Regions from separate parts of the Methylobacterium sp. TK26 genome, predicted to be linked through region 1. Evidence: riboswitches for the same ligand, from Rfam matches in the RefSeq annotation. Region 1 holds a riboswitch; each other region holds the start of a gene.
The links. Region 1 has a riboswitch for cobalamin ahead of ACXJ1Y_RS00535 (TonB-dependent receptor). Riboswitches for the same ligand answer to the same signal wherever they lie in the genome.
Positions count from the first base shown of each region.

Region 2: linked by a shared signal. The riboswitch ahead of ACXJ1Y_RS13270 (CbtB domain-containing protein) and the one ahead of ACXJ1Y_RS00535 (TonB-dependent receptor) in region 1 are both predicted to bind cobalamin.
Region 3: linked by a shared signal. The riboswitch ahead of ACXJ1Y_RS10590 (TonB-dependent siderophore receptor) and the one ahead of ACXJ1Y_RS00535 (TonB-dependent receptor) in region 1 are both predicted to bind cobalamin.
Region 4: linked by a shared signal. The riboswitch ahead of ACXJ1Y_RS05970 (TonB-dependent receptor) and the one ahead of ACXJ1Y_RS00535 (TonB-dependent receptor) in region 1 are both predicted to bind cobalamin.

Region 1 covers NZ_CM143965.1:106,863-114,443, forward strand. The annotation lists gene ACXJ1Y_RS00510 (hypothetical protein) at 1-298, opposite strand, end outside; gene ACXJ1Y_RS00515 (ATP12 family chaperone protein) at 431-1,222, opposite strand; gene ACXJ1Y_RS00520 (HAD-IA family hydrolase) at 1,265-1,915, opposite strand; gene ACXJ1Y_RS00525 (hypothetical protein) at 1,929-2,312, opposite strand; gene ACXJ1Y_RS00530 (RluA family pseudouridine synthase) at 2,432-3,742, opposite strand; cobalamin riboswitch at 3,845-4,043, shown strand; gene ACXJ1Y_RS00535 (TonB-dependent receptor) at 4,277-6,448, shown strand; gene ACXJ1Y_RS00540 (PepSY domain-containing protein) at 6,445-7,581, shown strand, end outside.
Region 2 covers NZ_CM143965.1:2,745,120-2,752,700, forward strand. The annotation lists gene ACXJ1Y_RS13255 (Gfo/Idh/MocA family protein) at 1-643, opposite strand, end outside; gene ACXJ1Y_RS13260 (glycosyltransferase family 2 protein) at 770-1,717, shown strand; gene ACXJ1Y_RS13265 (glycoside hydrolase family 44 protein) at 1,714-3,333, shown strand; cobalamin riboswitch at 3,373-3,560, shown strand; gene ACXJ1Y_RS13270 (CbtB domain-containing protein) at 3,594-3,782, shown strand; gene ACXJ1Y_RS13275 (CbtA family protein) at 3,799-4,536, shown strand; gene ACXJ1Y_RS13280 (DUF1636 family protein) at 4,529-4,906, shown strand; gene cobW (cobalamin biosynthesis protein CobW) at 4,903-5,937, shown strand; gene cobN (cobaltochelatase subunit CobN) at 5,952-7,581, shown strand, end outside.
Region 3 covers NZ_CM143965.1:2,196,575-2,204,155, reverse strand. The annotation lists gene ACXJ1Y_RS10610 (peroxidase family protein) at 1-451, opposite strand, end outside; gene ACXJ1Y_RS10605 (efflux RND transporter periplasmic adaptor subunit) at 926-1,948, opposite strand; gene ACXJ1Y_RS10600 (hypothetical protein) at 2,101-2,256, opposite strand; partial or broken gene ACXJ1Y_RS10595 (ATP-binding cassette domain-containing protein) at 2,393-2,833, opposite strand; gene ACXJ1Y_RS10590 (TonB-dependent siderophore receptor) at 2,833-4,950, opposite strand; cobalamin riboswitch at 5,156-5,362, opposite strand; gene ACXJ1Y_RS10585 (mandelate racemase/muconate lactonizing enzyme family protein) at 6,637-7,581, opposite strand, start outside.
Region 4 covers NZ_CM143965.1:1,202,424-1,210,004, forward strand. The annotation lists gene ACXJ1Y_RS05940 (hypothetical protein) at 1-108, shown strand, start outside; gene ACXJ1Y_RS05945 (DMT family transporter) at 185-628, shown strand; gene ACXJ1Y_RS05950 (ribosome modulation factor) at 678-863, shown strand; gene ACXJ1Y_RS05955 (hypothetical protein) at 974-1,240, shown strand; gene ACXJ1Y_RS05960 (hypothetical protein) at 1,428-1,709, shown strand; gene ACXJ1Y_RS05965 (hypothetical protein) at 1,837-2,001, shown strand; gene ACXJ1Y_RS05970 (TonB-dependent receptor) at 2,011-4,050, opposite strand; cobalamin riboswitch at 4,241-4,436, opposite strand; gene ACXJ1Y_RS05975 (hypothetical protein) at 4,704-4,922, shown strand; gene mnhG (monovalent cation/H(+) antiporter subunit G) at 4,929-5,270, opposite strand; gene ACXJ1Y_RS05985 (K+/H+ antiporter subunit F) at 5,267-5,551, opposite strand; gene ACXJ1Y_RS05990 (Na+/H+ antiporter subunit E) at 5,548-6,033, opposite strand; gene ACXJ1Y_RS05995 (monovalent cation/H+ antiporter subunit D) at 6,030-7,581, opposite strand, start outside.

The DNA.
Region 1 (7,581 bases):
CGGGCTCGTGGCTCGCGCGGAAATCGGGCGCGGCGTTCCAGAGTTGGCGGGTGCCGCGCACGCTCTGGTAGCGGATGGGCGAGACGGACTCCCGCAGGATCCCCGCCAGGAACCGGCTTTCTGCCAGCCGGCCGAGAGTAACCGCCGACGCGCCGCCCACGAATGCTTGCTTTTCGAGCCGAGATAGCGACTCGAACAGCGCGATACGCGAGTCCCGTTCGCGAGGACCCCGCGCGCGACCTAAAATCGCCGTCAGATCGTCGATAAAGGTGTTTTCGTCGGTCGAAGGGACGGACATCGGGCAGCCGAATTCTTGACGGGCCGATGCTAATATGACGGAGGCGGGTTCCGCCAGAGGTTGTTTCGCGGCCGGGCGATTATGGTGAAAGCCGGGCAGCGATGTTGCCCGATTGCATCGGCGCGGCGCGCCTCACGGAATCGCCGCGATGGTCCGCGCGGCGGCCTCGAACTCGGCGCGGCGCACCGCGAGGCGTTCCTCGGCTTCCTCGTCGCGGCCCCAGACATCGGCCTGATAGGTCTCGTCCACATGGGCGGCGGCCCAGGCTTCCGCCGGGTCTAGCCGCCCGTGCAGCACGGCCAGGGCGAGGATGAGGGAGCCGGAGAGCGTCGTGAGCGTGTGCAGGGCGGCGAGCTTGAAGGGGTCGCGCACTTGGCGCACCGCGTCGGACAGGGCCTGCACGCTCTGCGGCGGCTGCGTGACGTGCATCACGCCCTCGCTCAGGATGAGCCGGGCGCCGAACGCCTCGTAGGCCCAATCCAGCACCGGGTCCCAGGTGCGCGCCTGCGCGGACACGAGATTGTCCGGCCCGGCGGCGCGATAGGCGAGGAGGTCCGTCTGCGCATAGGCGCAGAGGTCGTCGGCCACGGCGTCGAGGCGCTGGGACACCCCGTCGATGGCCGTGTTGGCCAAGCGGGTGAGCGGCATCTTCGCCGGGTCGATCTCGGTGGCCGGCGCACCCCATTCGGCCGCGACGGCTTCGGCCAGCGTCTCGGACGGGAGAAGCAGGGGGTTGCGGGCCGGCGTGTTGGCGGGCCGCCCGTCGAGGGTCAGGCGGTATCCGCCCTCGGCCGGGGCGAAGCCGGCTTCCTTGTAGAACCGGCGGGGGAGGGCGGGTTTGGCCCCCGACCGTGCAGCCCGCATCGGATCGGGCCGTGCCTCATCGCCCGGTTCGCCGAGCCAGTCTCGCGTCACGTCGCTCATGGGCACGCACATAGGCGTTTCGCCGCCCGTGGGCGAGGGGGGTCAGGCGAGGCCGAGCAGCGGTTCCAGCGCGGCGGTATTCTCCACCACCGTCACCGCGCCCGCGCGGAGCAGGGAGCCCGGCGCGTGGTAGCCCCAGGCGACCCCGATGGGCACGACGCCCGCCGCCACCGCCATGCCGATGTCGTAGGTCGTGTCGCCGATCATCACCGTGGCGTCGGGGCCGGTGCCGGCCTCGCGCATGGCCTGATGGAGCATGCCGGGGTCGGGCTTCGACGGCGCGTCGTCCGCCGATTGCGTCGTGACGAAGCGGCCCTCCCAGCCGTAATGCTCGATCAGCCGGTCCACGCCCCGGCGCGACTTCCCCGTCGCGATGCCGAGCATCACACCCGGATTCGCATGGAGCCGGTCGAGCAGATCGGCCATCCCGGGAAACAGCGGCTCCTCGTGTTCCGGGTCCAGGCGCAGGCGGTTGTAGGCGAGCTTGTAGGCTTCGGAGAGTTCGGCCACCGGCCCGTCCTCGCCGACGAGGCGGCGGAAGGCCTGCGGCAGGGACAGCCCGACCACCGACAGGGCGATGCGCCGCTCCGGCGCGGGCAGGCCGACTTCGGCGAAGGCGACGCCCTGCGCGGCGACGATCAGATGCTGGCTGTCGACGAGGGTGCCGTCCACGTCGAAGACGACGAGCCTCATCGGCAGCCCCTTCTCATGGCTTGCGAACGGGAGCGGGCGCGGGCGCGGCGGCGGGCGCCTGCTGCTGCTGCTGATGGCGGGCGCGCTCGTAGCCGAGGCGGCAGCGGATGAGGAAGCGCCGCCGCTTGCCGCCGCGATAGCCGCGCTGGTGCGAGGCCCGGTTGCAGGCGGCATACGAGCGCCGTCGCCGGTCGCGGCTGCCGACGACGGGTGCCCCGGCGGCCCTGGGCTCGGCGCGGGCGGCGGGTACTTCCGCCTTGGCCGGTTCCGCCTTCGCGGCCTCGGGTTTGGACGCCGTCGGCTTTTGCGGTGCCGGCACGGCTTCGCCCGCCGCCGCATGGGCGAAGGGCGCCGTCAGGCACAGGGCGGCGAGGCAGGCCAGAGTCGCGAGCTTCATGTCCCAGGGTCTCGACCGTCGGATATCCCGGCAGGCAGGCGCGCGGCCGAGCAAGGCAGCATATGAGGCGGGCGGCGCCGTTGCCAAGGCATGGCCGCCCGCAGGAGCCCTCGGGCCGATCAATCTTCGGGTGCGTCCACCACCGGATCGTACCGGTTGGCATCGAAGCCGAGCAGGTTCCAGCTCTGCTGCATGTGCTGCGGCAGCGGGGCGCTCACGTCCACGGGCTTGCCCGTGCGCGGATGCGGAATCACGATCCGCCGCGCCAGGAGGTGCAGGCGGTTCTGGATGCCGCCGGGCAATTCCCAGTTCTCGACCGAGAAGTATTTCGGGTCGCCGACGATGGGATGGCCGATATGGGCCGCGTGGGCGCGCAACTGGTGCGTGCGCCCTGTCACCGGCTTGAACGACAGCCACGACAGCTTCTGCGCCACCTGATCGACCGTGGCGTAGTAGGTGAGCGCGTGGGTGGCGCCCTCCTCGCCGTGCTTGGCGATGCGCATCCGCGCGTCGGCATCGGTAGGCTCGTCCTTCGCGAGATAGGTCGAGACCCGGCCCTGCTTGACGCGCGGAACCCCGGCGCAGAGCGCCCAGTAGATCTTGCGGGCGTTGCGAGAGCGGAAGCTCTTGGCGAGCGTCGAGGCGGCAAGCCGCGTCTTCGCGATGATGAGGCAGCCCGCCGTATCCTTGTCGAGCCGGTGGACGAGGCGGGGCTTCTGCCCATCCGGCCCGATCAGCGATTCGAGGAGGCCATCGACGTGGCGGACGGTGCCCGAGCCCCCCTGCACGGCGAGGCCGAAGGGCTTGTTCAGCACCATCATCTCCGCATCCTCGTACAGGATGAGGTTCCGCAGGAAGGTGGCGTCGTCCGAATCGCGGGCGGCGTTGCGCGGGCGGTCGTTCGGCTGGTCGAGGCGGAGCGGCGGCACGCGCACGCTCATGCCCGGTTCCAGCCGGTCGTTCGGCTTGGCGCGCTTGCCATCGACCCGCAGCTCGCCCTTGCGGACGATGCTCTGCACGCGGGTGAAGGGAAGCTGCGGAAACCGCGCCGTGAGGAAGCGGTCGATCCGCATCCCCGCCTCGTCCGTCTCCACCGTCAGCGTCTGCACGCCGGAGGCGAGGGTCGCCGAGGCCTCGGCCCGCTGCTCGCGCTTGGTCGGGCCGGGGGGCGGGGGAGGGGCCACGGGAGCCGCCTTGGGCTTCGGCTTCGCCGCCTGACGCGGCTCGGGCGCGGCCGTGGGGATCCACGGCGCGCGCTCGCCCGCATCGTCGCCGCGGGCGCGGGCGGCGCGCTCGGCGGCATCGCGGGCGCTGGTGCGCGGGCCGGTGCGGGCGCGGTCGGCACCATAGGGCGGCTTGCGGCCTGGCCGTCCATCGGGGCGGCCATTGCCGCCGGAAGGGCCGCCGCGGCGGGGAGGTCGTGTGGTCATGATCTTCCTGGAATGCCCGCCGCATAGCATCGCGCGGCGCACCCGGCAAAGTCTTCGCCCGGGAAAGCCCCCGCGCGAGCGTTGACGCGGGGGGAGTGCGTCGCCTAGCGTGGCCGTGACGGTTCCCCTTTCGGGGATCAAAAGGGAACGCGGTGTGGGGCAACCCGAAGCCGCGGCTGCCCCCGCAACTGTAAGCGGCGAGCTTTTCCACCATTCACGTCACTGGGCCAGTTCGCCCGGGAAGACGGTGGGACGGCGACGACCCGTGAGCCAGGAGACCTGCCGTCAGCAGTGGTCACACGCGAAACGCGCCGGGCGGGGTGTCCTGGCGGGTGTCGAAGCAGCGCCCTGAGTGGGGCTGCCGAGGCCTCGTTCGCGGTGACGTGCCACAGCAGCGCGCCCGCGTCCGCCATGCCCGCATCCCGTCCATCCGCAACGGTTCCGCCTGAACTCGTTCGCGGGCCTGGACATGTAATGTTGTTACATTGCATCTGGGGCAAGGCCGGCATCCGCCGCGCCGGAGTCCGTTCACCGATGTTCGTTTTCCGTTCGAGACGCCGCCTCTTCGCCGTCGTCGCCCCTCTCGTCGTCGTCGCGCCTGCCTCCGCGCAGGAGGCCGTGACCCTCGATCAGCTTTCCGTGGAGGGGGAGGGGGGCGTCAGCCTCACCCGCGCCTCGCCCACCGGTCTCAACCTGCGCACGCCCGACCGCACGGCGAGCCGCCTCGGCCTGACGCCGCTCGAAACGCCGGCCAGCGTCGACATCGTCTCCGGCGAGACGGCGCGCCTGCGCGGGCAGGACACGATCGCCGACGCCGTGACGCAGGACGCCACCGGTATCACCACCATCGCCTCGCCCGGCAACGGCAACGGCGCCTTCACGAGCCGGGGCTTCGCCGGGCCAAACTCGATCCAGCAGCTCTACGACGGCACGCGCTTCTATGTCGGCGCCGGCACCGTGACGTTCCCGTTCGATACGTGGAACGTCGAGCGCATCGAGGTGCTGCGCGGCCCGTCCTCCGTGCTCTTTGGGGATGGGGCCATCGGTGGCATCATCAACGTCGTACCGAAAAAGCCGACCTTCGTGCCCATCAACACCGCGCGGGCGGTGGTTGGCTCGGACGGGATCGCGCGCCTCGCCCTCGATTCGGGCGGCGGCATCGCGCAGGCCGAATACGGCGACACCTTCGCCTACCGTTTGAACGTCAGCGGCAACCGGGCGGATGGCTGGCTCAATCAGGCGGGCGACTTCCGCAACCTCGCGGTATCGGCGGCGCTGCTGTTCCGGCCGAGCCCCGACCTCGCCATCACCCTCTCGCACGACCTCGGCTATCAGGAGCCGATGCGCTACTGGGGCACCCCGCTGGTCGAGGGGCGGATCCCGGACCTGATCCGGTTCAACAACTATAACGTCCGCGACCCGAAGATCACCTGGGCGGACAACTGGACCGCGCTGAAGGCCGAATGGTCGCCCACCGCCGACATCACCATCCGCAACACGGCCTACAGGCTCACGAGCCGTCGCCATTGGCTGGACGTGGAGCAATACGCGTTCAACCGGGGCACCGGCCTCGTGGACCGCTCCGACTATTTGGAAATCTACCACAATCAGGAGCAGGTCGGGAATCGCCTGGACGCCACGTTCCGGGGCGCGCTGTTCGGTCGGCCGAACGACGTCTCCGTGGGCTTCGATGTGAACCACATCGACTTCCGGCACACGAACAACTTCTATTTCGACCAGAGCACGAGCGTACCCCTCGTCGGCTACGATCCCGGCCTGTTCCCGCAGAATGGCCGGGCGATCCCGGCCTATGCCACGCAGACCAATCAGGCATCGTTCTTCGCCGAGGACAGGCTGGTCCTCACCGACAAGCTGTCCTTCCTCACGGGCGCGCGCCTCGACCTGCCGACGCTGCAGCGGCAGGACCTCCAGACCGGCGCGCAATTCGAACGCAGCTTCCAGGCGCTCGGCTACCGGTTCGGCCTCGTCTACAACCCGACGCCCGACAGCGCCCTCTACGCGCAATACAGCTACGCCACCGATCCGGTCGGGAGCCTCATCACGCTGTCGCAATCGCTCGCCGGCTTCAAGCTCGCGACCGGTGACCAGATCGAGGTCGGCGCCAAGGGGCTGGCCTTCGACGGCGCCCTGGAATGGACGCTCGCCGGCTACCGCATCGTGAAGGACAACCTGATCTCGCGCCTGCCCGGATCGTCGGCGGTCGGCGTGCAGGTGGGGAGCCAATCCTCGCAGGGCGTCGAACTGGCGCTGGGCTGGCGGTTCACGCCGGGCTGGCGGCTCGACGGCAACCTCGCCCTCCTGCACGCGCAATACGACAGCTTCGACCAGATCGTGAACGGCGCGGCCGTCTCCTATGCCGGGCGGCAGCCCATCGACGTGCCGGAGCGGGTGGCGAACCTGTGGCTCACCTGGGAGCCGACCCGCGACTGGGCCGTGCGCGTGGGCCTTCAGAACGTGGGCGAGGTCTTCAGCGACTTCGGCAACACCGCCCGGCGCCCCGGCTACAACCTCGTGAACCTCGTCCTCGACCGGCAGGTCACGGCGGAGTCGCGCCTGTCGCTGCGGGTCTACAACCTGTTCGACAAGGTCTACGCGATCAGCGGGAACGCGGTGAACGGCGTCGGCACCAACTGGCTGCTCGGACGCCCGCGCTCCGTCGAGGTCGCCTACACGGTGAGCTGGTGAAGGCCGTCGGCAAGCGGGGCAAGCGCTGGCTGATCCTGGGCCATCGCTGGCTCGGGATCGGCACGGCCCTGCTCTTCGCCCTGTGGATCGGCTCGGGGCTGGTGATGCTCTACGTGCCGTTCCCGCGCCTCGACGAGGCGGAACGGCTCGCCCGCCTCACGCCCCTCGACTGGGACCGGGTGAAGGTCGGTCCCGACGCCGCCCTCGCTCTGGTGAGGGCGACGGAAATCCGGCTGGACATGCGCGGCGACCAACCGGTCTATCGCCTCGCTGCACCCGATGGAGGGCGCGTCACGGTCTCGGCCGAGACGGGCGAGCGGCTCGGGCCCATCGGCCCGAACGAGGCCGCGCGCACGGCGGGCGGCGGAGCGGTCGAGCGGGTGTCGCGCGACCAGTGGACGGTCACGGCGCGCTACGATCCCCTGCGGCCCTTCCTGAAGGTGGCCTCCGGCGATGCGGCGGGCACCGAAACCTATGTCTCCGAGCCGACCGGCGAAATCGCCCTCGTCACCACACGCTGGCAGCGCGGCTGGAACTGGGTCGGGGCCGTAATTCACTGGGTCTACCTCACGCCCCTGCGCGCGCGGCCGGAGGCATGGCGGCAGGCGGTGCTGTGGCTCTCCGGCGTCGCGAGCGTCACGGCGCTGACCGGCCTCGTCATCGGGGTCTGGCGGATGCGCCTGCGGCGGCGCTATCGCGGCGGGGCGGTGAGCCCCTATCGCGGCCTCGCCCTCTGGCACCACACCTTCGGCCTCGTCGGCGGAATCGGGCTCGCCGGGTTCATCGTGAGCGGCTGGCTCTCCATGAACCCGAACCGCTGGTTCTCCTCGCTGTCCGTGCCCGACGAGATTCGGGTGGCCTATGCCGGCGAACCCGGTAGCATCGGCCTGTCGCCCGACGACCTCCGGCGAGGGCCGGAGGCGAAGGCCCTGCGCTTCACGGCGATCGGCGGGCGGTGGTTCGTGGTGCGCGATGGAATCGCCGCCGGCCTGGACGACACCACCCTCACTGCCGCCGCATCCGTGCCCGGCGGCAGGCTCGTCTCGGCCGAGCGGATCACGGCCTACGACGCCTATTGGTATCCCCACGGCGACCCGCGGCCCCTGCCGGTCCTCCGCCTGATCTACGACGAC
Region 2 (7,581 bases), 1.9 Mb from region 1:
ACATCGCCACGAGCAGCGTCACGACGTAGCCCGCATGCTCGAAGGTGCAGCCGGTCTCGAACTCGCCTTCCGCCGGCCAGCGCCGCCCGCTGCGGCTGATCCAGTTCCGGTAATCGGCCTTGTGGACCATGCCGTCGTCGAGTTCGGCATAGACGAGCCGCACCCGCCCGACCGCGCCCTGCCGCACCGCCCGCCACAGGGTCTGCGCCTGCTCCCCCAGGATGTTGCTCGGCGCGGCGGCGAGGCGCACGCCGGCCGCCGCCGCCGCGTCGTTGAGGCCGCGCGCCTCGGTCAGCGTCAGGCCGAGGGGCTTCTCCGAATAGACGTGCCGACCCGCCGCGATGGACGCGCGGGTGACGGGGGCGTGGTTCTCCGGATCGGTCAGGTTCACCACGACCACGCCCGGCTCGGCCAGGAGTTCGGCCAGCGAGCCGAAGGCCCTGTCGCCCCAGGTGCGCGCGAAGGCGGCGAGCCGTTCCGGGTCACGGTCGTAGACGCCGATCAGATCGAGCCCGTCCGCATGCAGATCGAGGCACTGCCGGTACATATCGGCGACATAGCCGCAGCCGACGAACGCGATTCTTGTCCGCCCGGCGCCGTCTACAGCATTTCGTTTACCATTGTCGGAGAAATTAACGCGCAAATGCGGTATTGATCTCACGATATCAGATGCCGACTTTACTTCCGGCTGGAATAAGTCGCAACGGCGTACAAATTATAACTCGCCGGTTATCTATTAATGAACTTCTCAGGGAGCATCGGAGACGGTATGCCCGGAACCGAGCCGGTCGCGGTCAGCGTGGTCATCCCCACCCTGAATCGTCATAAGGCGCTCGAGCGCGCCCTGGGATGCATCCTCGCGCAGCGCCTGCCGCCGGACACGGGGGCCGAGATCGTCGTCGTGGACAACTCCTCCGACGGCAATGCCCGCACCCTCATCGAGCGCCTCGCCGAGGGCGCGCCCATGCCGGTGCGCTACGTCTCCGTGCCCCAACCCGGCATCGCCACGGCGCGCAATGCCGGCGTGGCGGCGGCGCGGGGCGAGTGGATCGCCTTCATCGACGACGACGAGACCGGCGGGCCGCATTGGCTGGCGGCGCTCCTCGCCGTCGCCCGCCGGGGCGCCTACGATGCGGTGTTCGGCCCCGTGAGCGCGCGGGCCGACGACGACCGCGAGATCGGACCCTTCGCGGCCTATTTCGCGCGGGGCGTCACCGCCGAGGACGGGGGAGACGTCACCCACCGCGCCGCCTATCTCGGCACCAACAACTCCCTTTTCGCGGCCTCCGTCTGCGCGATCCCCGGTGGCCCGTTCGAGGAACGGCTGAACAGCATCGGCGGTGAGGACAGCCTGTTCCTGCAGCGCCTCGTCCACGAGGGGCGGCGCTTCGGCTGGGCGGCCGCCGCCGAGGTGACGGAATGGGTGCCCCCGCGCCGTCTCGACTGGGCCTATGTCCGCCGCCGCCGCTTCCTCAGTGGCCAGATCCGCACCTTCGTACATGAGATGGCCTCCCCCCGCCGCCGCCTGGAGGTAGCGCGGTGGATGCTGGTCGGCGTCGCGCAGACCATCATCTCCGGGGTACTGTCGCTGCTTCTGAAGCCGATCAACCCGCCCGCCGCGCGCCACCACCGGATCGCGGCCTGCGGCGGCCTCGGCAAGGTGTTCTGGATGACCCGCTTCCGGGGATCGCTCTACGGGTCCGGGCTCGTCTCGTGAGGCCGAGCCGCCGGGCGCTGCTCGCGGGCGCCGGGGCGACGATCTGGGCGGGCCCCTCCCGTGCGGGCGAGCCGCTGGGCGTGCGAGTCCGCAACGGTGCCGACCCGGTGCCGGTGAGCCCGCTGATCTACGGCTCGGGTGAGATCGGCACCCTCGACGGCGGCCCACGCTCGGCGGAGCTCGACCGGGCGGCCGGCGTCACCCTGCGCCGGTTCGGCGGCAACTTCGCCACGAGCTACAACTGGACCAACAATGCCTGCAACGCCGGCAAGGACTGGCAGCAGGCGAACGGCGATTTCCTGAGCCAGAGCCTCGGCCTGCCCCCCGCCGAGCGCGGCGTGCCCGGCGCGGTGATTGCGGCGATGCACGGCGCCTCGCTGGCGATGGGCGCGCGCAGCATCGTCACCCTGCCGCTCGCGGGTTACGTCGCCGCCGACAAGGACGGCCCCGTCCCGGCCGACCGAGCGGCCCCCTCCCCGCGCTTCGTGCCGGTCTCGTGGGAGGGACGGCGCGACGCCTCCGCGCCCGTGGACCCACGCGTCGCGGACATCCCACACCTCCTGGCGCGGCTCGTCGCCCGCTACGGCCCCGCCTCCGGCGCCACGGGCATTCGCGGCTACATCCTCGACAACGAGCCCGGCCTCTGGGCGACACAGCACCCGCGCATCGTGCGTCAGCCGGTGCGGATCGCGGATCTGCTGGCCCGGTCGATCAAGGCGGCGCGGGCGATCAAGGCCATCGATCCCGACGCCTGGGTGATCGGCCCGGCGAGTTGGGGCACCACGGGGATGGTGAGCCTGCAGAACGCCCCCGATTGGAACGCCTTCCGGCAGCACGGCAGCTTCCTGGCCGCGTATCTCGACGCCTTCCGCCTCGCCTCGGAGCGCGAGGGCAAGCGCCTGCTCGATGCCCTCGACGTGCATTGGTATCCGTTCAGCGAGCGGGGCACCCTGTTCCGCACGGAGGATCCGGCCCTGGCCGGGCCGCTGCTCGATGCGCCGCGCTCCCTTACCGAGCCGGGCTTTCGCGAGGCGAGCTGGGTCTCGCAGGCGCTGCCCGTGTCGAACGAGGGCGGCCTCGCCCTGCCGTTGATGCCGAGCCTCGAACGGCTGACGGCGGCGAACTTCCCCGGCACGCGCACCGCCGTGACGGAGTACAATTACGGCGGCGCGGGCCAACTCGCCTCCGGCCTCGCCCTCGCCGACGCCCTCGCGCGGTTCGCCCGGCCCGAGATGCTGCTCACCGCCCATTGGGGGTCCCTCGCCGGCTGGCTCGGGACGGCCTTCCGGCTCTATCGCAACTACGACGGCCGAGGCGGCCGCTTCCCCGACAACGCCCTGCCCGTCGAGGCCGCGCGGCCCGATGGCCTCACCGTCCGGGCCGGCACGGACGGGGCGAGACTGCATCTCGTGGCGATCAACCGCGCGGCCGAGACGCGGCCGGTGGAGATCGCCTTCGAGCGACCGCTGCCGGCCTCGCGCCTCACGCAGTACGGCTTCGATGCCCGCCATCCCGAGATGGCCGCCCTGGGCGCGGCCGAGCCCGTCTCCGGCGGCACCCTGCGCCTGACGCTGCCGGCGCGTTCGGCCCGGCATTGCGTGGTCGTGCCCGGTTGATCGGGTTGTCGTCGCCGTTGTGCCGGGCACGGACTCCGTCTACACAGGGCGGATGACGGTGCCCCGAGAGGGGTGAAAAGGGAACGCGGTGAGGGCCTGCCCGACCCCGCGGCTGCCCCCGCAACTGTAAGCGGCGAGCGCCTGCCAGCAGCCACCGGAGCGATCCGGGAAGGCGGTGGGCGCGCCGAGCCGCGAGCCAGGAGACCTGCCGTCATCCCGACTTTTCACAACGCCGCCGGTGGGGCGGCTGGAGAGCCCAGATGACGACCACGACGCAGTCCTCGTCCTTTGCCCCCGTCGCCACCCGCGCCAACGAGCGCCTGATGGCGGCCGCGCTGGCGGCGTTCCTCGGCCTCGGCCTCGTGTTCATGGCGGGCTTCTCGCCGGCCATCGCGCTCCACAACGCGGCGCACGATTTCCGGCACGCCCAGAACTTCCCCTGCCACTGACGCGAACGCGCCAGGAATGATCCTTCGCCTTCTGTCGGCGGCGCTGGCCGCCGGCTTCCTCGCGGCTGTCGTCGCCACGGGGCTGCAACTCGCCTTGACCTCTCCCCTCATCATCGAGGCGGAGAAGTACGAGCAGCGGGAGCCCAGCCGCGCGGCACAGGCCCTGCCCCCTGCCCTGCCGATCGTGCTCGCCCATGCGGGCCACGACCACGCGGCGCCCGATGCCGCACCGGAATGGCAGCCCGCCCCCGGCTTCCAGCGCATGGCCTTCACCGGCCTCGCGACCCTCGTCGGCGGCGTGGGCTACGCCCTGATGCTCGGCGCGGTGCTGATCGCGTGTGGCCGCGAGCCGACGCTGCAGACCGGCCTCGCCTTCGCGCTGGCCGGCTTTGCCAGCGTCTCCCTGGCGCCCTCCCTCGGCCTGCCGCCGGAATTGCCGGGGCAGGAGGCGGCGCCGCTTCTGGCCCGGCAGGCGTGGTGGGTGATGACCGCCGCCGCGACGGCGATGGGCCTCTACCTCATCGGCGTGCGCCGGTCGTTCATCGCCATCCTGGGCGGGCTCGTGCTGATCGCCGGGCCCCACATCGCCGGAGCGCCGCCACCGCCCGACGGCGCATCGGAACTGCCGGCCGCCCTCGCGGCGCAGTTCGCCGCGCGCTCGCTCGCCATCGGCGCGGTGTTCTGGGCCATGATCGGCCTCGGCTTCGGCTGGGCGTGGCAGAATGTCGGCCCGGCGAGGCGCCGTCATGCCTGAGCCCGTCACGACCCTTTACGTCTGCACCACCTGCAAGCGCGAGGGCGACGACCCGGAGGGACCCCGCGCCGGGGCACGCCTCCATGCCGAGTTGGCGCGACGGGCCGAGGGCCTGCGCGTCGAGCCGGTGGAATGCCTCTCGGTCTGCAAGCGGCCCTGCACGGTGGCCGTGGCGTCGCCCAACCGCTGGACCTACATCTACGGCGACCTCGACGCGGAGGCCGCCGCGACCACCATCCTCGATGGCCTCAGGGCCTATGCCGGCACCCCGGACGGGATCGTCCCCTGGCGGGAGCGCCCGAAGGAATTCCGCTCGGGCGTGATCGCCCGCATCCCGCCGTTTCCCCCGTTGCCTGAGGCCGCCGAATGACCATCGTCGCGAAGATCCCCTGCACGATCGTCACCGGCTTCCTCGGCGCCGGCAAGACGACCCTCGTCCGCCACGTCGTGGAGAACGCGAAGGGCCGCAAGCTCGCGATCCTCGTCAACGAGTTCGGCGATGTCGGCTTCGACCGCTCGTTCCTCGCCGCCTGCGGCATCGAGGGCTGCACGGAGGATTCCATCGTGGAGCTTCCGAACGGCTGCATCTGCTGCACCGTCGCGGACGATTTCGTGCCGGCCCTCGAAACCCTGCTCTCCCGCGCCGAGCCGCCGGAGCACATCCTGATCGAGACCTCCGGCCTCGCTTTGCCGAAGCCCCTCGTCCAGGCGTTCCAGTGGCCGGCGATCCGCTCGCGCGTGACCGTCGATGGCGTGGTGGCGGTGGTGGACGGCCCTGCGGTCGCGACCGGCGCCTTCGCCGAGGACCCGGAGGCGCTCGCCGCCCAGCGCGCGGCCGACACCTCCGTCGATCACGACAACCCGCTGGAAGAGGTGTTCGAGGACCAACTCCTCTGCGCCGACCTCGTGGTGCTCAACAAGACCGACCTGATGGATGCCGAGGGCCTCGCCAAGGTCCGGGCCGAGGTGCAGGGCCACCTGCCCCGCGCCGTGAAGGTGGTGGAGACCGCCAACGGCGTGATCGACCCGCGCGTGCTGCTCGGCCTCGGCGCGGCGGCCGAGGACGACCTCGCCAACCGCCCCTCGCACCACGGCGAGGGCGAGGACCACGACCACGACGACTTCGAGACCGTGGCGCTGCCCGTCCGCGCCGCCGTGACGGCGGGCGACCTCGCCGCCCGCGTCGAGAAGGCGGCCGAGACCGAGGGCGTGCTGCGCATCAAGGGCTTCGTGGAAGTCGAGGGCAAGCCGATGCGCCTCGTGGTGCAGGGCGTGGGTCGCCGGGTGTCGCACCATTTCGACCGGCCCTGGCGCGCGGGCGAGGCCCGTGACGGGCGCCTCGTGGTGATCGGCCTGAAGGGCTTCGACCAGAACGCCGTCGCCAGCGCCCTGGCGGGATAAGCCGAGGAGGCGCGATGCACCTCCTGCGCGTCGATACGGTCTCCCTCGACGAGGGCGAGGCGGCGATCGATCTCGGCCAGGAGCCGGGCGACCTCGTGATCCTGTCCTTTACGGACAGCGACCTCGCCGGACTCGCACGCGCGCATGCCGCCGCGCCGGACCTGCCCTCGCTGCGGCTGGCCAAGCTCGCCAAGCTGCGGCATCCGCTCTCCGTCGATCTCTACGTGGAGAAGGTCGTCGCCCGCGCCCGCGCGGTGGTGATCCGCTGCCTCGGCGGGCTCGATTACTGGCGCTACGGCGTCGAGCGCTGTGCCGAGGCTGCGCGGGCGCATGGCGTGGTGCTCGCCGTCCTCCCGGGGGACGACCGGCCCGACCCGCGCCTCGCCGCCTTCAGCACCGACGCCGCCTTGGCCGACGACCTCGACGGCTACTTCCGTGCCGGCGGCCCCGAGAATCTGCGCCGCCTGTTCCACCGCCTCGCGACCCATCTCGACGGTGGCGGCCCGGTGCCCCCGCCGCAGCCCCTGCCGCGAGGCTTCCCCTCCTGCGCCGGCTGCGGGCCGGTGACGCTGGATCTGGCCCTGGCGGCGGGGCGGAGCGTGGTGCCGATGGCGGGCGAACCCCTCGCCCTCCTCCTCGTGTACCGCTCGGCGGTGCTCGGCGGGGATACGGCGCCCTTCGACACGCTGGCCCTGGCGCTGGGTGAGCGCGGGATCGGCGTCATGGTCCTCGCCGTGTCGAGCCTGAAGGACCCGGAGGCGGTCGCCGCCGTCGAGGCCGCGCTCGCCGCGCGACGGCCCGACATCGTGATCGCGGCCACCGCCTTCTCGGCGCGGGACGATGCCGGCTTCATCCTCGACCGGGCGGGATGCCCCGTATTGCAGGCCCTCACGGTCGGCTCACCCCGCACGGCCTGGGAGGTCTCGTCGCGGGGGCTCGGCGCCTCCGATCTCGCCATGCAGATCGCCCTGCCGGAATTCGACGGGCGGCTGTCGGGCTTCCCCATCGCGTTCAAGGAGGAGGCTCCCGAGGCCGAAGGCTTCTCCGAGCGCCGGCTCGTGCCGCATGCGGAGGGCATCGCGGCCCTCGCGGAGCGGGCACGCGGCTGGCTGCGCCTTGCCGCCCTGCCCCCGGCCGAACGGCGGGTGGCCGTCGTCATGTCGGACTATCCCGCACGCGGCGGACGGGCCGGTTTCGCCGTGGGGCTCGACACGCCGGAAAGCGCCCGCGCCCTCTTCGCCGACCTCGCGGGGGCGGGCTATCCCGCCGCGCCGCTGCCCGATGACCCGATGTCGGCGCTGACCGAGGGCGAAGCGACCTTCGCGGTCCCCCTCGCCGAGTATGCCGCGTGGCTCGCCGCGCTGCCGGAGGACGCCCGCACCGCCCTCTCCGAGAGTTGGGGCGCCCCGGAGGCCGATCCCCTCTGCCGCGAGGGGGCGTTCCGCTTCCGCCGGGTCGGGGAGACCTGCGCCCTGTTCCTCCAGCCCGACAGGGGCCGCGATGCCGACCGCAAGGCCGGCTACCACGACCCCGACCGGGTGCCGACGCACGCCTACCTCGCCTTCCATCTCGGCCTGCGCCGCCACTTCGACGCCCTGGTCCAACTCGGCACCCACGGCACCACCGAATGGCTGCCGGGCAAGG
Region 3 (7,581 bases), 2.1 Mb from region 1:
AGCCTGCGGGCGGCGCCGCGCCGCCATGGGCATCGGCATAGACCGTCTGCGCGATCGGGTTCGCGAACCAGGCGGCGACGGCCGCCGGGTTGTGCGGGCTCATGTCCGAGATGAGATTGCTGGCCGTCCGGATGCTGGTGTCGATGATTGTGCCGGACGTGGAATAGTCGTTGTTTGTCAGGTTGCCGAACGAGCCGGTGCCCGTGGTGTACTGCGCTGACAGGAGCCGGGGGAACGGCTGGTCCGCCGCCCCGAGAAGACTTTGACCCGGCAGGAGGTTGTTGTTGCTGCCGTCCACCGCGCGCAGGCCGAACGGCTGCAGCGCCGCGTCGGGACCGATGATCTCCTGCAGGGTGCGCGTATTGCCAGGGGCCGTGAACTCCTCCGCGATCCGGATCTGATCGAGGATGTGGCGGAGGTCGTTGGCGTCGACCGTGAACGTGACGGACATGATCGTCTCCATTGCCCATGGCAGGGGGGCGGGGCGCGCCGCTTGGGCGCCCCGGCGAAAGGGGAAAAACCTTGGGACAGGCGTCGAAGCCCGGCGTGCCGGCTCGACCTTCGGAGATTGCTACGAGGGCAGCGGGGGCAGCGTCGCACGGACGTTCGAGGTCCGGCCCCGCGAGAGGGCCGGGCCCGGCACGGGAATGCGCGGGCGTGACGTCGTGTGCGAAGTGGCCCCTGATCGATTGCCCATCGAACGCATCCCGAACGTGGAGCTTCGGTTCGATTGTGCCCGGCCTCGTGAACGGTGGCCGTTCCTGGCATCATGCACGGCGACGCGCGTAAGTAAGGAAAAATTAACCCCCGCCGCACCGGAAAAAACACGCGCCCGTGGGATTTTCCCTCGCGTCGCCGAGCACCAACTCCACGAAGGACTGTTTATCTCAGCCCAGACGGCGACGACATCTATCGCTTCGATTGCTCAGTTCGACATTCGAGGCGTCTTCGAAAACTCCAGAGGGAAGTTGTTCAGCACGCGCCACAACTCGTAACCGAGCGGGACGGTCTCCATTCGGATCCAGCCCCGCGCCTTGGCGCCGAGCGGGATATAGTCGACGTCCGGCCATTTGGTCTGGCCGGAATCCTGCTCGACCAGCACGCGAAAGAGGCCGGTCGGCTGGGCCGATGGGTCGACGGCTCGCACCCGCCCGTCGAACATGCCGTGGGCCACCGAGGGCCAGCCGCTGAACTGGATCGCCGGCCAGCCCTCGAAGGCGAGGCGCACGCTCTGGCCGACCCGGATCAGAGCGACGTCCCGTCCGTCGACCATCAGTTCGACGACGCGTTCCGGAGCGTGCGGGGCGAGGGTGGCCAGGGTGTCGCCTGCGTTCACCAGCGTACCGGCGGCGGCGGCGTCGATGTGCAGGATGCGGCCGCCCCTCGGAGCCCGCACGAGCTGCGCCGATTGGCGGTTCACGGTCACGTCGAGGCGGCTGAGCTTGGCCTTGGCCTCGGCCAGTTTCGCGCGCTGCTCCGCCACGCGGATCTGGGCGGCCTCGAAGTTGCGCCGGGTCACGAAGCCCTTCTCGGCGGCCTCGCGCGTCTGGCTGACCTGACTCTCCGCCACCTTCACCGCCTGATCGGCGGCCGCGATCTCGGCCTCGATCTGCTCCCGCTCGGCGGCGAGACGCTTGAGCAGGAACGGATCGTTGTCGACGAGACGGGCGATGGGATCCCCGGCGCGGACCTGCTGGCCATCCTCGACGTACCAGTGCTCCACCCGCCCCTGAACCAGGGCCGTGACCGTCTGGACCCGATCGGCAGGGTTCGGCGCGATGACGCGCCCGGTCCCGGCCGAGGTTTGCACCCAGGGCACGTACAGCAGGGCCAGGATTGCGAGGATGGTCCCGATGCCGATGATCCAGCCGAAGGCGACCGCCGCGCGGGGAGGCCGGATCCCGGTCAGGGTCGGAAAGTGATGGAGGTGTTCAGGCCGCGACAGCACGGGTCCCCTCCCTCGGCAGCGCCCTTTCGCGCCGCCCCTCCCGCTCGGTGTCGCGCCCATAGCCGTGGGAGCCCAGCCGGATCTGGTCGTCGTGGATCGGCATCGGGGGGCGGCGTGTGACGTGCAGCACCGTCGTTCCGCGCCGACGCGGCTCACGGTGTCGCTCCGGAAAGTTGCGCGTTGTAGAGCCGTTCGAGCGCGAGGTGATCGAGCGCCTTCGGGTCGATCTCCTCGGCGATGCGCCCCTGCGACAGCACGCCGACGCGATCCGCCATCTCGCGCACCCGGTAGAGGTCGTGCGTCGCCATCAGCACCGCCGTGCCTCGCGCCGCCGCATCCCGCACCGTGCCGGAGAAGGCGGCGGAGGCCGACGGATCGAGGCCAGGTCGGCTCGTCGAGCAACAGCAGCCGGGTCTTCCGCGCCAGGGCGATGGCGATGCCGACCTTCTGGCGCATCCCCTTCGAGTAGCCGGAGGCGGGCCTCGACCACGCCTCCATCGGCAGGCCCGCCGTGGCGAGATGGCCTTCGGCCTCCGCCCGGCCGACGGCGAGGCCCGCAAGGGTCGCGAAGTAGCGGAGATTCTCTACGCCGGTCTGCCCCGGATACAGGGCGACCTGTTCCGGGATGTAGGTCGTCAGCGCGCGGGCGGCGACGGGAGACGCCGCAGCGTCAATCCCGCCCACGAGGACGTCCCCCGCCTCGGCCTTCAGGAAGCCGAGGATCAGGTTGATCGTGGTCGTCTTGCCCGCGCCGTTGGGGCCGAGCAAGGCGTAGACCTCCCCCGCCCGCAAGGTGAGGTGGAGACCGTCGAGGGCGGTCCTGGTGCCGAAGCGCTTCGTCACGCCCCGCAACGCCAGCAAGGGCTCGTCCGTCCCCGCCGCCATCAGAAGCGCACCGTGATGGAGCCGGTGATCCGCCGGGGCGAGCCCGGATAGACGCGGAAGACGTTCAGGGAGCTCTCGTAATACGCGGTATCGAAGATGTTCTCGACGTTGAGCGCGACGCGGGCATTGCCGAACTTGTAATAGGTCAGCGCATCGACCGCGATGAAGCCCGGGAGGGTGAAGCCGGTTCCGGCCGCGTCGCCCGCCCGCTCGCCGACGCCCCGCACGCCGCCGCCGATCCCGAAGCCGCGCCACTCGCCCCCCGGTTCGTAGACCGCGAGCAGGCTGCCGGAATGGCGGGGCACGTTGACGAGGGGCGCGCCCACGGGCAGCACGTTGTCCTTGGTCACTCTCGCATCGGCGTAGACGTAGCCGGCGAGCAGCTTCAGCTCCGGCGTGATCTGCCCCTGGGCCGTCAACTCGAAGCCCTGGCTGCGCACGGCGCCCGCCGCGAGCGAGAACCCGGAATTCGCCGGATCGGGCGTTAGCACGTTCTCCCGCTCCACATGGAAGGCGGCGGCGGTGAGGAGCAGGTTGCCGCCGAACAGCTCCGACTTGGCGCCGACCTCGTAGCCGAGGCCGGTCTCGGGCGGCAGCGCCGTTCCGCGCGTCACGGCGGCGGCGTCCGGCCCGATATTGGGCCGGAAGCTCGTGCCGACATTGGTGAAGAAGGCGAGCTCGGGAAGCGGCCGGTAGACGAGGCCCGCCCGGGGCGAGGCCGCCACGTGTGCCTGGTCCACTTGGCTGCGCGGGATGCGCTCCCGGAAGGACTGCTCGAAGATGTCGAGCCTCACGCCGACCAGAGCCCGCCATTCCGGGCTCAGGACGATCTCGTCCTGGGCGTAGAGGCCGGTATTGGTGATGCGCTCGATGTTATTGCGCGGAATGGTGATCGGCGGCAGCGCCTGCCCGTAGACCGGCGAGTAGATGTCGAGGGATAAGGGGCTCGTGCGGAAGTTCGAGCGCAGATAGAGGACGCGGCTGTCGGTGCTCTCCCGGTCCATGCCGAGGAGGAGCGTGTGGCCGATGCCGCCGGTGTCGAACCGCCCAATCAGGTCGGCCTGACCGACCGCCACGTCCCAGCGGTAGTCGCGCATGTTCCGGTCGCGCGAGACGGTACGGTTGTTGGCGGCGATGGCCCGGATCTCGGCTGATTCGCCCTCCAGATCGCCGGTGTTGAAGTAGGCGGCGAGCCGCATCTGCCAGTTCTCATCGAAGCGGTGATCGACGCGGACCTGCAGCGAGTTGTTGTTCTGGACAGTGCTTTGACCGGGCTCACCGAGGAAGCGCGAGAGCGGCAGGAATCCGAGCTGCCGGTTGATCGCGATCACGCCGCGGTCGAAGACGATGCGGTTCTTCACGAACTCGGCCTCGACCGTGATGCGCGTGTCGGGCGTCACCTGCCAACTCACCACCGGAGCCACGAGCAGGCGGTCGCTGTCTACGAAGTCGCGGAAGCTGCCCGCCCCCTGCGCCGCGAGGTTGAAGCGATAGAGGACCGTCCCATCCTCGTTCAGGGCGCCGCCGGCATCGATGGTGCCCCGGGTCAGGCCGAACGAATCGACTTGGTTGCCGAACTCGACGAACCGCTCGGCGGTGGGCTGCTTGGTGATGAGATTAACGAGGCCGCCGGGATCGCTGCGCCCGAACAGGGCCGCGCCGGGGCCTTTCAGAACCTCGATGCGCTCGATGTTCTGCGCGTCGGGCGGGGGCGGCGTACCGCGGTTGAGGGGAAAACCATTCTTGTAGATCTCCGAGGTGGTCACGCCGCGGATCGCGTAACTAAAGATCGACAGACCACCGAAATTGTTCTGCTGGGCGACCCCGGGCAGATAATTGAACACCCGGTCTACGCGGGTGGCGGCGATGTCGGTGATCGCCTCCCGCGGTGCCACGGAGACGGCCACCGGCACGTCGATCTGCGGGGTGGCGGTGCGCGTCGCGCTGACGGCCGTACCTGCTCCGTAGCCCGGCGTTGGGCCGATCAGGCCGATGGTCCCGCGCCCGGTCGCCGTCGTGCGGGCGGTGCCCTCGCCGACCTGCTCGACCGAGAGTTCCTCCAGCGTCACACTTTCCTGCGCACGCACATCCTCGATGGGAAGGCCGGTCGAGAGCACCGCAGCGAAGGCGAGGCGCTGATTGCGACGCCGGGCCCGCGAAGCCCGCGCCGAACGCTGCGTGATTCGTCCGGGTTCGCTCAGGGACGGACGTTGAGAGGTCGCCACCACACACTCGCTGTTGCCGAGCGGGGGCGACGGGAATACGGGCCGCGTCGCCTCCGAGACGGCGACACGGCACGCTCCGTCGGGCACCCCGCCCGAGAGACGTCAACATGCCGAAGGCAGGTCTCCTGGCTCACGGGTCAAAGCCCCCGCCGGACCTTCCCAGTGCAAGCACCAGTGGTCATCGGTGGCGAACGCTCGCCGCTAACAGTTGCGGGGGCAGCTTCGGCTTTGCTTCAAGAAGCTCACCGAATTCCCGTCTTAGCTCCGGGTCGAAACCCGAAGAACCTTGGCCGATCGATACTCGCCATGAACGCCATCGTCGTCAACGGGTGCATGCAACATTGTAACATTGTTGGAATGATTGTGGCATAATAACCACATAGTCGTTCGCAATGTCGGCGATGCCGTCACGTTTGCGCGATGGACTCATCAGAGGCAAACGAGAACTGCTGCGAGAGAGTGTTGTGGCCGGGTCGAAGAAAACAGCCTCGGTCTCGCCGCATCTATTGTTTCAACGTTCCAGCTAGCATCTATCAGCCGCCTCGTCGCCTTCGTAAAAATATTTAGTTATTTGTAACCTCCAAATTTTTTGATGTAATACAATTCTAATCCCCCTGAAAAATTTTTCATAAATATGAAATATGAATTTTAATCTAATACGAGGTATATTAGATTTGCCGTTTTATAATAAGTGAACGGGTATTTTGACTTTTGCAAAGTCCGGCCTGATCGAGGGACACGGATGAACGGCCGGGTGGGGTGGATAGCTGCCCATTTGGTTTAAGACGGCAGCGGACAATTGCGGAAAGCACGAACCATCATTAGTCCAAAGGCTATTGATTAAATTTCTTATTTAATCGCGACGTCAAAAATTGGCGAGTATGACACCGCAGGCATGATATGACTTATCGGTAGATATAGCCGGTATGCCGCCGCCTTTTGTCTTTTTGTATTCATTCTCAACAGACCATAAAAGATAGAACAGACAATTTTCTTAAGGATACCTAACCGCATTCCAGCTGGTAATATGATACGTGAATTATTATCGCCAAAATAATAGACCTTGAGTTCAGTCCAATCAGCTTTGAACTTAGCTTTCCATCCCGAAGCGAAGTCGCCGGACGGCTAACTCATGACCGCTTTTGGGGAGCATCGACGCGGGGCTTGCAAGACTGGGGTGGGCCGAGTGCGAAAGAACTGCTCACGGTTGATTTCGGTCTATCTGCGCCTGAGCCGATTACCATTGAAACCAGACGTTGGCTTGAACGGCTAAGGGCTTTTTGATCGTCGACGCCAGCGCAACGTCGAGCGCCGACCGGAGCCGGCGCGCTCAACCAAACTCCTTCTCTCCAGCGCGAGGCAGGCACTCAAAGCCCGGGTGTTCCGCTCGGTGCTGGGGATACCCGCCCGGATCTTGATGACCGACGTACTCACGAAATCGTCGGTCAGAGCGCTCAGGACGGCCCACTCGTCATCGGTCAATGACGTCTGCCGGTGCGATCTCACGAATGAACATCGACGCATGGATCAGGGAACGGGACCGGGCGGTCGTTGGGGATGCCGCCCGGTCGGATCCGCTTACTCTGCGAGTTCGCGCATGACCTTGATCAGGTCGGACTTGCCCTCGAAGCCGATGCCCGGCAACTCGGGCATCACGATGTGGCCGTCCTGGACCTTCACGCCGTCCGGGAAACCCCCGTAGGGCTGGAACAGGTCCGGGTAGCTCTCGTTGCCGCCGAGCCCGAGGCCGGCCGCGATGTTGAGCGACATCTGGTGGCCGCCGTGCGGGATGCAGCGGGAGGGCGACCAGCCGAACTGGTGCAGCACGTCGAGGGTGCGCAGGTACTCGACCAGGCCGTAGGACAGGGCGCAGTCGAACTGCAGGTAGTCCCGGTCCGGCCGCATGCCGCCGTAGCGGAGCAGGTTGCGCGCGTCCTGGTGCGAGAACAGGTTTTCACCAGTGGCCATCGGGCCCGGATAGAACTCGGAGATGGCGGCCTGGAGGGCGTAGTCGAGCGGGTCGCCGATCTCCTCGTACCAGAACAGCGGGTACTGGCGCAGCATCTTGGCGTAGGCGATGCCCTGTTCGAGGTTGAAGCGGCCGTTCACGTCGACGGCGAGCTGGGCCTCGGAGCCGATCTCCTTGAGCACGGCCTCGATCCGGCGCTGGTCCTCGTCGATCGGCACGCCGCCGATCTTCATCTTCACGACGTTGTAGCCGCGGTCGAGGTAGCCGCGCATCTCGGCGCGCAGCTGGGTGTCGTCCTTGCCCGGGTAGTAGTAGCCGCCGGCCGCGTAGACGAAGACGCGCGGATTGGCCTCGACGCCCTTCTGCTCGGCGAGCATCCGGAACAGCGGCTTGCCGGCGATCTTGGCGGTTGCGTCCCAGATGGCCATGTCGAGGGTGCCCACCGCCACCGAGCGCTCGCCGTGGCCGCCGGGCTTCTCGTTGGTCATCATCGCCGCCCACAGCTTATGGGGGCAGAGGTTGTCGCCGGCCTCGTTCAGCTGGTCCTTGGTCTC
Region 4 (7,581 bases), 1.1 Mb from region 1:
AAGGCGCCTGTCGAGCCGAGCGTCAGCGCCGCCGACCAGAACACCGCCCGCCTCAAGGCGGCCCGCCTCGAACGGGACGCCCTCAAGGCGAGGTCGGGCAAGCCATAGGCGGCGGCGTACCGCGGCGAACGAACTTCCGGGGGCTCCGGCGCCTTGGTCGAAGATCGGACAGGAGATCTCGGCCATGTGGTACCTCTACGGCTTCGTGCTGCTGGCCGGCGTCGCCAACGCCGTCCAAGCCGGACAGAACGGCGCGCTCTCAAAGGGATTGGACGAGTCCCTGACCGCCGGCCTCGTGGTGGTCGCCGGCACGGCCACCTGCATCCTCCTCGTCGGCCTCCTCTCCGGAAAGCTCGCATGGCCGACCTCGGCCCAGGCGCTCGCGATGCCGTGGTGGGCGTGGTTCGGCGGCATCCTCGGCGGATGCATCATCCTCGCGCAGTTCGTCGTCGCCCGGCAGATCGGCGCGGCGCCGTTCCTCGGCCTCCTCGTGACGGCCGGCGTGGTGACGTCGATCCTGCTCGACAATTTCGGCTGGGTCGGCTTCGAGCGCCACCCCGCGAGCCTCTGGCGGATCCTCGGCGGGTGCTTGATGGTGGGCGGCGTCGCCCTGGTCGCCCTGTTCTGACCGCTCGGCCTCGCGACGCTCTCGTCTTGCCGATCCTTGGGAGAAAACCATGACCGAACCGCCGGACGACAATCTGGACCACTATGCCCTAGGCTTCTACGCGCCCGGCAAGCACATCGCCCGCCAATCCTGCCCCTATGCGGAGGGCACGGAGGCGCATGCACGGTGGTTGGCCGGCTATGATGCGGCCGTCCGAGGGGAGGCCCTGGAGGATCGCGCCGAGGGCTCTGCGTGAGGTCAGGCCCTGGCCCGTGTGACCTTCCCGGCCTTCGGACGTTGGCCTGAGACGGAGGCGCTCGGCTTCGGAGCCGTGCGACGCCTCATCGAGCCTGGAAGGACACCACCATGAAACGCATCCTGATCGCATCCGCCCTGATCCTGTCGCCCTTCGCGCTCGCCGCGACGGCGGAGGCCCAGGGCACCATTCCCGGCGCCCAGCGCGGGGCGGAAGACGGCAACCGCGCGGCGGGGCCGATCGGCGGCGTCGTCGGCGGAGCGGTCGGGGCCGCGACCGGCACGGTCGGCGGCGTCCTCGGCGTCGATCCGGAGCGGGATCGCCGGGACGAGCGGATGGAGCGCCGTGAGGAGCGGCGGGAGATGCAGCGGCGCTAGGGCAGTGACGCACTCACTCCGTTGATGCGTCTCTGACCTATCTTCTTGTTATTGCATCGGTTTTTCTCAGACACGGCTGACGCCTTCGTCTCGATCGATGCACGAGGGCCGGATTCTTGCTGCTGCCGGCACATGCCGGCGGCAGCGCCGGAACCGCCCTTGTTAAGGCCCTCCGCCCGGAGTCCCGATGACCCGCCCCCGCCGTATCGGCCTGCCGTGGTACGCCCCGGAGAATTACGACGCGCTGCGTGCGAGCCTCCTCGACGGCGCGCGGCTCCCGCCGGCCTATGAGACGTGGCGGATCGCGACCGAGCAGATGGAGCGGGAGGTCCAGCGCAGCGGCGTCGAGGTCGTCCGCGTTCCGATCGAGCCGGACGCGTTCGCCCTATGGTGCGCCCGCGACGGCGGACAGCCGGACGCCGCCGCCCGGTCCCGCTATGCCGCCGAGGTTCTCGGCCGGGATGGCTAGCAGCCCGCCGGCCCCTGAATCGGCAACGCGCAGCCACAGATCCCGCAAGGGCGGCGGACATGAGCGCCGGGAACGGCGGCGATCCGGCCTGCGTTCCTCACGCCCCCGCCCGATCCGGAAGGACGCCATGAACGCCCTGAAGCCCCTCGCGCTCGTCGCCCTGCTCGCCTGCGGCCTCGTGGCTTGCGACGACAAGAAGGCGCAGAACAACACCCCCACCAAGGCCGACACGACCAAGATGGAGCCGCAGACCGACCAGTCGGCACCGCCGGCCCAGGCGCCCAAGCCGTAGGGCGCCCGGTCAGAACCGACCGGCGATGGTCAGGCGCACGGCGGTCGGCTCCACGGGGTGGAACACCCGGTCGATCAGCCCCTCGGTCGGCTCGCCGGGCAGGCGCGAGACGTAGGCGTAGGTGACCTGGTCGGACCGGCTGTTCGTCAGGTTCAGCACATCGAGCGAGACGCTGACCCCGTTCTCGAAATTGTAGCCGACCCTTCCGTTGAGGAGCGCCGTCGGGCGCGAGCGGATCGCATTGTCCTCGATCAGCGGGCGCGGCCCGAAATAGCGGAAGCGGAGCGACCCGAACCAGCCCAGCGGCTCGCCGAAGGTGATGCCCGCCGAGGCGATGGTGGTCGGCGCCTCCGGCACCCGGTTGCCCACCGGATCGACATCCGAGAACCGGGCATTGGTGATCGTCAGGTCGCCCTCCAGCGAGAGCCAGGGCGTCACTGCGTAGCGGTTCGTCCATTCGACGCCGAAGCGGCGGGTCGGGCGGCTCGGCTCCGTCGTGCCGGTGTCGCCCTGGAACAGGTTCTCGGAGGCGAAATCGAGCCGGAACAGGGCAAGGCTCGTCTCCAGGCCCGCGATGGAGCGGTTGCGCAGGCCGATCTCGTAGCCCGTCGAGGGCACGAGGAAGGGCGAGCGGGTGGTGGCGAACAGCGAACTCGTCGGATCGACGGTGGCGGTCACGCCGCGCACGTCGTTCGAATGGAAGCCGCCGCCGTAATTGAGGTACAGTTCGGTGTCGCACCATGGCCCGAGCACGAGGCCGAGCTTCGGGTTCAGAACCGCGTCCCGCGCCTTGCCCGAATTGGCCGGCGTGTCCGAGACGACGCTGGCGTAATAGCCGTCCGCACGGAAGCCGAGGCTGGTGCGCAGCCAGTCGGTCCAGCGCACGCGGTTGTCGAAGTAGAACGCCCCGCTCGTCTCCAGCACCCGGTCGTCGAGGATGCCGGAGCGGAACTGCCGGTTCGTCGTGTTGAACAAGCCGACGCGGATCGAATCCGTGCGGGTCTGGATCCCGACCTCGTTCTCCATCGGCAGCCCGAACAGGTCGCCCTGGAAGATGTGCAGCGCCTCGCCGCCGCTGATGATGCGCTGGTCGAGCTGGTGGAACTGGTCGCCATTGACCGGGTCGTTCAGGAAATAGGTGAAATCGTTGAACAGGTTGAGCTGCGAGCGGACCAGGTAGGCCGAGGCCCGCGTCACGCCCGTGTCGTCCGTCGCGCTGAACCGGCCGGAGAGGGAGAACCGCGAGGTGTCGCCGCCATCGGTGGGGTTGAGCGTGCCGTAACGGTCGAGCTGGCCGGAGACGACGGCGCGTTCGGGGATCTGGTTGGTGGCGGTCCAGCGGGCGGCATAGGCCATGCCGGTGACGGAGAACCCGTCCAGCGCCGTGCCCTGGCTGTAGCGGGCGACCGTGCTGATCTTGCGCAGCGCATCCGGCACCGCCCAGGGCCCGTCGTAGAGCTGCGCGTCCGCCGCCATGAGGAGGCGGCCCTCGGCCAGCGGCGCCGAGGCGATGGACAGGGCCCGCTTGTAGCCGAAGCTCCCGATCGAGGTGAGCGCGAGGTTTTTGGGGGTGCTGTCGAGATAGTCGATCCGCACCGATCCGGCGGAGGCGAAATCGCCGTCGCGGACGAAATACGGCCCCTTGTGGAATTCCACCGCCCCGACGAGCTCGGGAATCAGGAAGTTGATGTCGGCGTAGCCCTGGCCGTGGGCATGGGTGCGCATGTTGAGCGGCATGCCGTCGAGGAACAGGGCGATGTCGGTGCCGTGGTCGAGGTTGAAGCCGCGCAGGAAGAACTGGTTGGCTTTGCCCTCGCCGGAATGCTGCGTGACGATCAGGCCCGGCACCGCCTCCAGCACCTCGCCGGGGCGCGTCACCGGCCGGCTGTTGATCGCGGCGCCCGAGACGAGGCCGGCGCTGGCGGAATCCACGGTGAGGAGCGGGCCGCCGATGCCGGTGGTGCCGCCGACATAGCCGGCGCTCGCAGCGCTCGCGGCGGGCGCAGCCGGCTCGGCGCTGACGGAGATCTCGTCGAGGGTCGCCTCCAGCGCGGCGGCCGGCGCGGGGAGGGCGGCGAGGCCGGACAGGGCGAGGGCGGCACGCAACGCATGGCGTGTGGGACGGATCACGGGAGCCTCAGGGGCGGCAGTGGCACGTCACCGCGAAGGACTCTCCGCGCCCGGCCCCACGGCCCGGCGCTTCGACACCCGCCAGGACACCCCGCCCGACGCGTTTCGCGTGTGACCACGACTGACGGCAGGTCTCCTGGCTCGCGGGTCGCCGCCCCTGCACCGTCTTCCCGGATGAGACTCATCCAGTGACGTGGTGGTGCCGGGCTCGCCGCTCACAGTTGCGGGGGCAGCCGCGGATTCGGGTCGCCCCGCACCGCGTTCCCTTTTGATCCCCGAGGGGAACCGTCAAAGCCGAGCTTACGGAGAGGCGGCCGGCGGCGTCAACGCGGTCGCCGCCATTTCCCGGGGCACTGTGCTTTCCCGGTCGCGATGAGGCGGGAGCCGTGACTGGTGAAGGCAGGCCCCCTCCGCAGTATCGGCGCCCCGATGACATGTGCGGCGGAGCACGGCGGGCCGGGAACAGCCCCATAACACTGTCGTTTGACCATCATCGCGTTCGTCTCAAGTCGTCAGGAGGGGGCATACTCATGACCGGACAACATTTAATCCGTATCGTAGCCGGGATTTTCGTGGCGGGCACCCTCGCCCTGCCCGGCGGCGCCGGGGCGGCCAACTATACGGGGACCGGCGGCGGGCCGGAGACCACCGCCAACGCGCCCTACCGCTCCTCCGTGGGGCAGACCGTCCCGCCGGGCCGCGCGGCGGCGCCGGAGGTCGATCCCGGATCGCGCACCGAGCGGCAGAAGCGGCTCGACACCGTGCTGGAGAGCATCTGCGACAGGTGCTGAGGGCATTCAGGATTTCGGCGGCGCGCCCGGCCGCCCCTCGTGCCGGTCGCGGTGGGCGGCGGCGCGGGCGAGGAGCAGCAGCGTGACCGGCGTCGTGACCGTGAGGAACACGCCGATCAGCAGGTCGCGCAGGACGAGGCGCCCCTCGATCAGGGACAGGAGTAGCATCGAGCTGCACAGGATCAGCGCCATGCCGAGGGTCGCGCCCAGCGTCGGCGCGTGGACCCGCTCGTAGAAGGTCTTGAGCCGGATCAGGCCGATGGCGCCGGTGAGCGAGAAGGCGGCGCCCGCCAGGGCGAGACCGACGACGACGAGGGCGGCCCAGGCGGGCAGGCCGGCGCCGGTCACTGCACCACCTCGCCCTGCATCAGGAACTTGGCCAGCGCCACCGAGGCGGTGAAGCCGAGCATCCCGACGATGAAGGCCGCCTCGAAATACAGGCCGCTGCCGGTGCGCATCCCGTGCACCACGATCGCCAGCATCCCGTTGAGGTAGAAGGTGTCGAGGCCGAGCACCCGGTCCTGCGCGCGGGGGCCGCGCAGCATCCGCCACGCGGCGATGGCCATGGCGAGCACCAGCATCGCCTGGGCGAGGCCGAGCCCCCAATCGAGGATGGTCGCGGCGCTCATGCGAAGATCTCCATCAGGGGACGTTCGTAGCGGTCCTTCACCCGGCGGATCCATGCCTCGCCGTCCGTGAAGTCGAGGACGTGCATCAGCAGCCGCCCGGTATCGGAATCGTACTGCACCCAGAGGGTGCCCGGCGTCGCCGTGAGGATGACCGACAGGAGCGACAGGGCGAAGGGCTCGCGCAGGTCGAGGGGGATCGCCACGAACCCCGTCCGCCGCGCGCCGGATGACCGCCCGAGGATGATCCGCGCGACGTCGATGTTCGAGCGGACCATGTCCACGAGCACGATCCCCGCCAGCCGGAGGAGGGCGCCGGGGGCCTTCACCCGCACGGGCCGGGCCTGGAGGGCGTTCATCACCGCCGGGACGATCAGGCCCACGGCCAGCGCCAGCAGCAGGCTGCCGGGCGTCACCGGGGTGTTGAGGAGGAGCCACGCGAGGGCGAGGCCGGCGGACAGCCAGGGATGGGGCAGGAGCCTCACGGGGCGGGTCCTCCCAGGACGGCGCGGACGTAATCCTGCGGCTGCGTCAGCCAGCCCACCGTCGCGTCGGCATAGGCGAGCGCCGGCCCGCCCCAGACGGAGAGGGCGAGGCAGGTCGCGAGCAGGCCGGCCAGCGCCGCGACCTCGGAGCGGGCGAGCGTCGGCGGCTTGTCCGCGTCGCGCACCCAGATGTTCAGGATGCCGAGCCGCACCAGCGGCATCAGCGTGAACAGGCTCGACAGGGTGAGGGCGGCGATCAGCCACCAGCCGGCGGGGGAGGGCGCGCCGGCGGCGCCCACGAAGATCGCGAGCTTGCCGACGAAGCCCGCGAGCGGCGGGATCCCCGCCAGCATCAGCGTGCAGAGCAGGAAGCCGACGCCGAGGATCGCGACGCCCGCCGGGATGACGCTGCCGACCTCGACGGAATCCTCGTCGTCGAACGGGTCGCGGTACTCGTCGGCGAAGACCGGCGCGGCGGCCTCGGCCGGGTCGCGCCCGCGCTGGAGGATCTCCGCGAGGAGGAACAGGGCGCCCGCCGCCAGCGTCGAGCCGACGAGGTAGTAGAAAGCCCCCGCCAGCGCCCGGTCGTTGCCGGAGCCGAGGGCGGCGAGCACCGTGCCGGAGGAGACCATCACCGCGTAGCCCGCCGCGCGGGTGAGGTCGCGGGCGGCGAGCAGGCCGATCGTGCCGAAGGCGAGGGTCGCGAGCCCCGCCGCGAACAGCACGGTCTGGCCGAAGCCCGCCGAGACGCCCTCGCCGAAGACGAGGAGGCTCAGGCGCACCACCACGTAGATGCCGACCTTGCTGAGGATCGCGAGGATGGCGGCGGCCGGCGCGGTGGCCGCCGCGTAGGTGGGGGGCAGCCAGAAGCCCAGGGGCCACGCGCTGCACTTGATGAGGAAGGCGAGTCCGAGGATGGCGCAGCCGATCTCGAACAGGGCGATCTCGCCCTCCGGCGGCCCGGCGAGGCGCCGGGCGAGGTCGGCCATGTTGAGCGTGCCCATCGTGCCGTAGATCAGGCTGACGCCCACGAGGAAGAACAGCGAGGCCACGAGGTTCACGGCGATGTAGCCGAGCCCGGCGCGGATCCGCGTCTCCCCCGAGCCGTGCAGGACCAGCCCGTAGGAGGCCGCGAGCATCACCTCGAAGAACACGAACAGGTTGAACAGGTCGCCGGTCAGGAAGGCGCCGTTCACCCCCATCAGCAGGAGCAGGAACAGACCGTGGAAGCGCGGCCCCGCCCGCCCCCAGCGGGCGAAGGAGAAGACCAGCGCGCAGAGCCCCAGCACCGAGGACAGGGCCAGCATCATCGCCGAGAGCCGGTCGGCCACGAGGACGATCCCGTAGGGCGCGGCCCAGTTGCCGAGGCGGTAGACGCGCGGCGCGTCGGAGACCGAGACGACGAGGGTCACGGCGATGGCGATCAGGGCGAGGATCGTCGCGAAGGACAGGCTCGCCTTCAGCTTGCGGCGGCGCTCGTCGAGGAGGAACATCGCCCCGGCCACCGCGATCGGCAGCACCACCGGCAGGACGGTGACGTGATCCGAC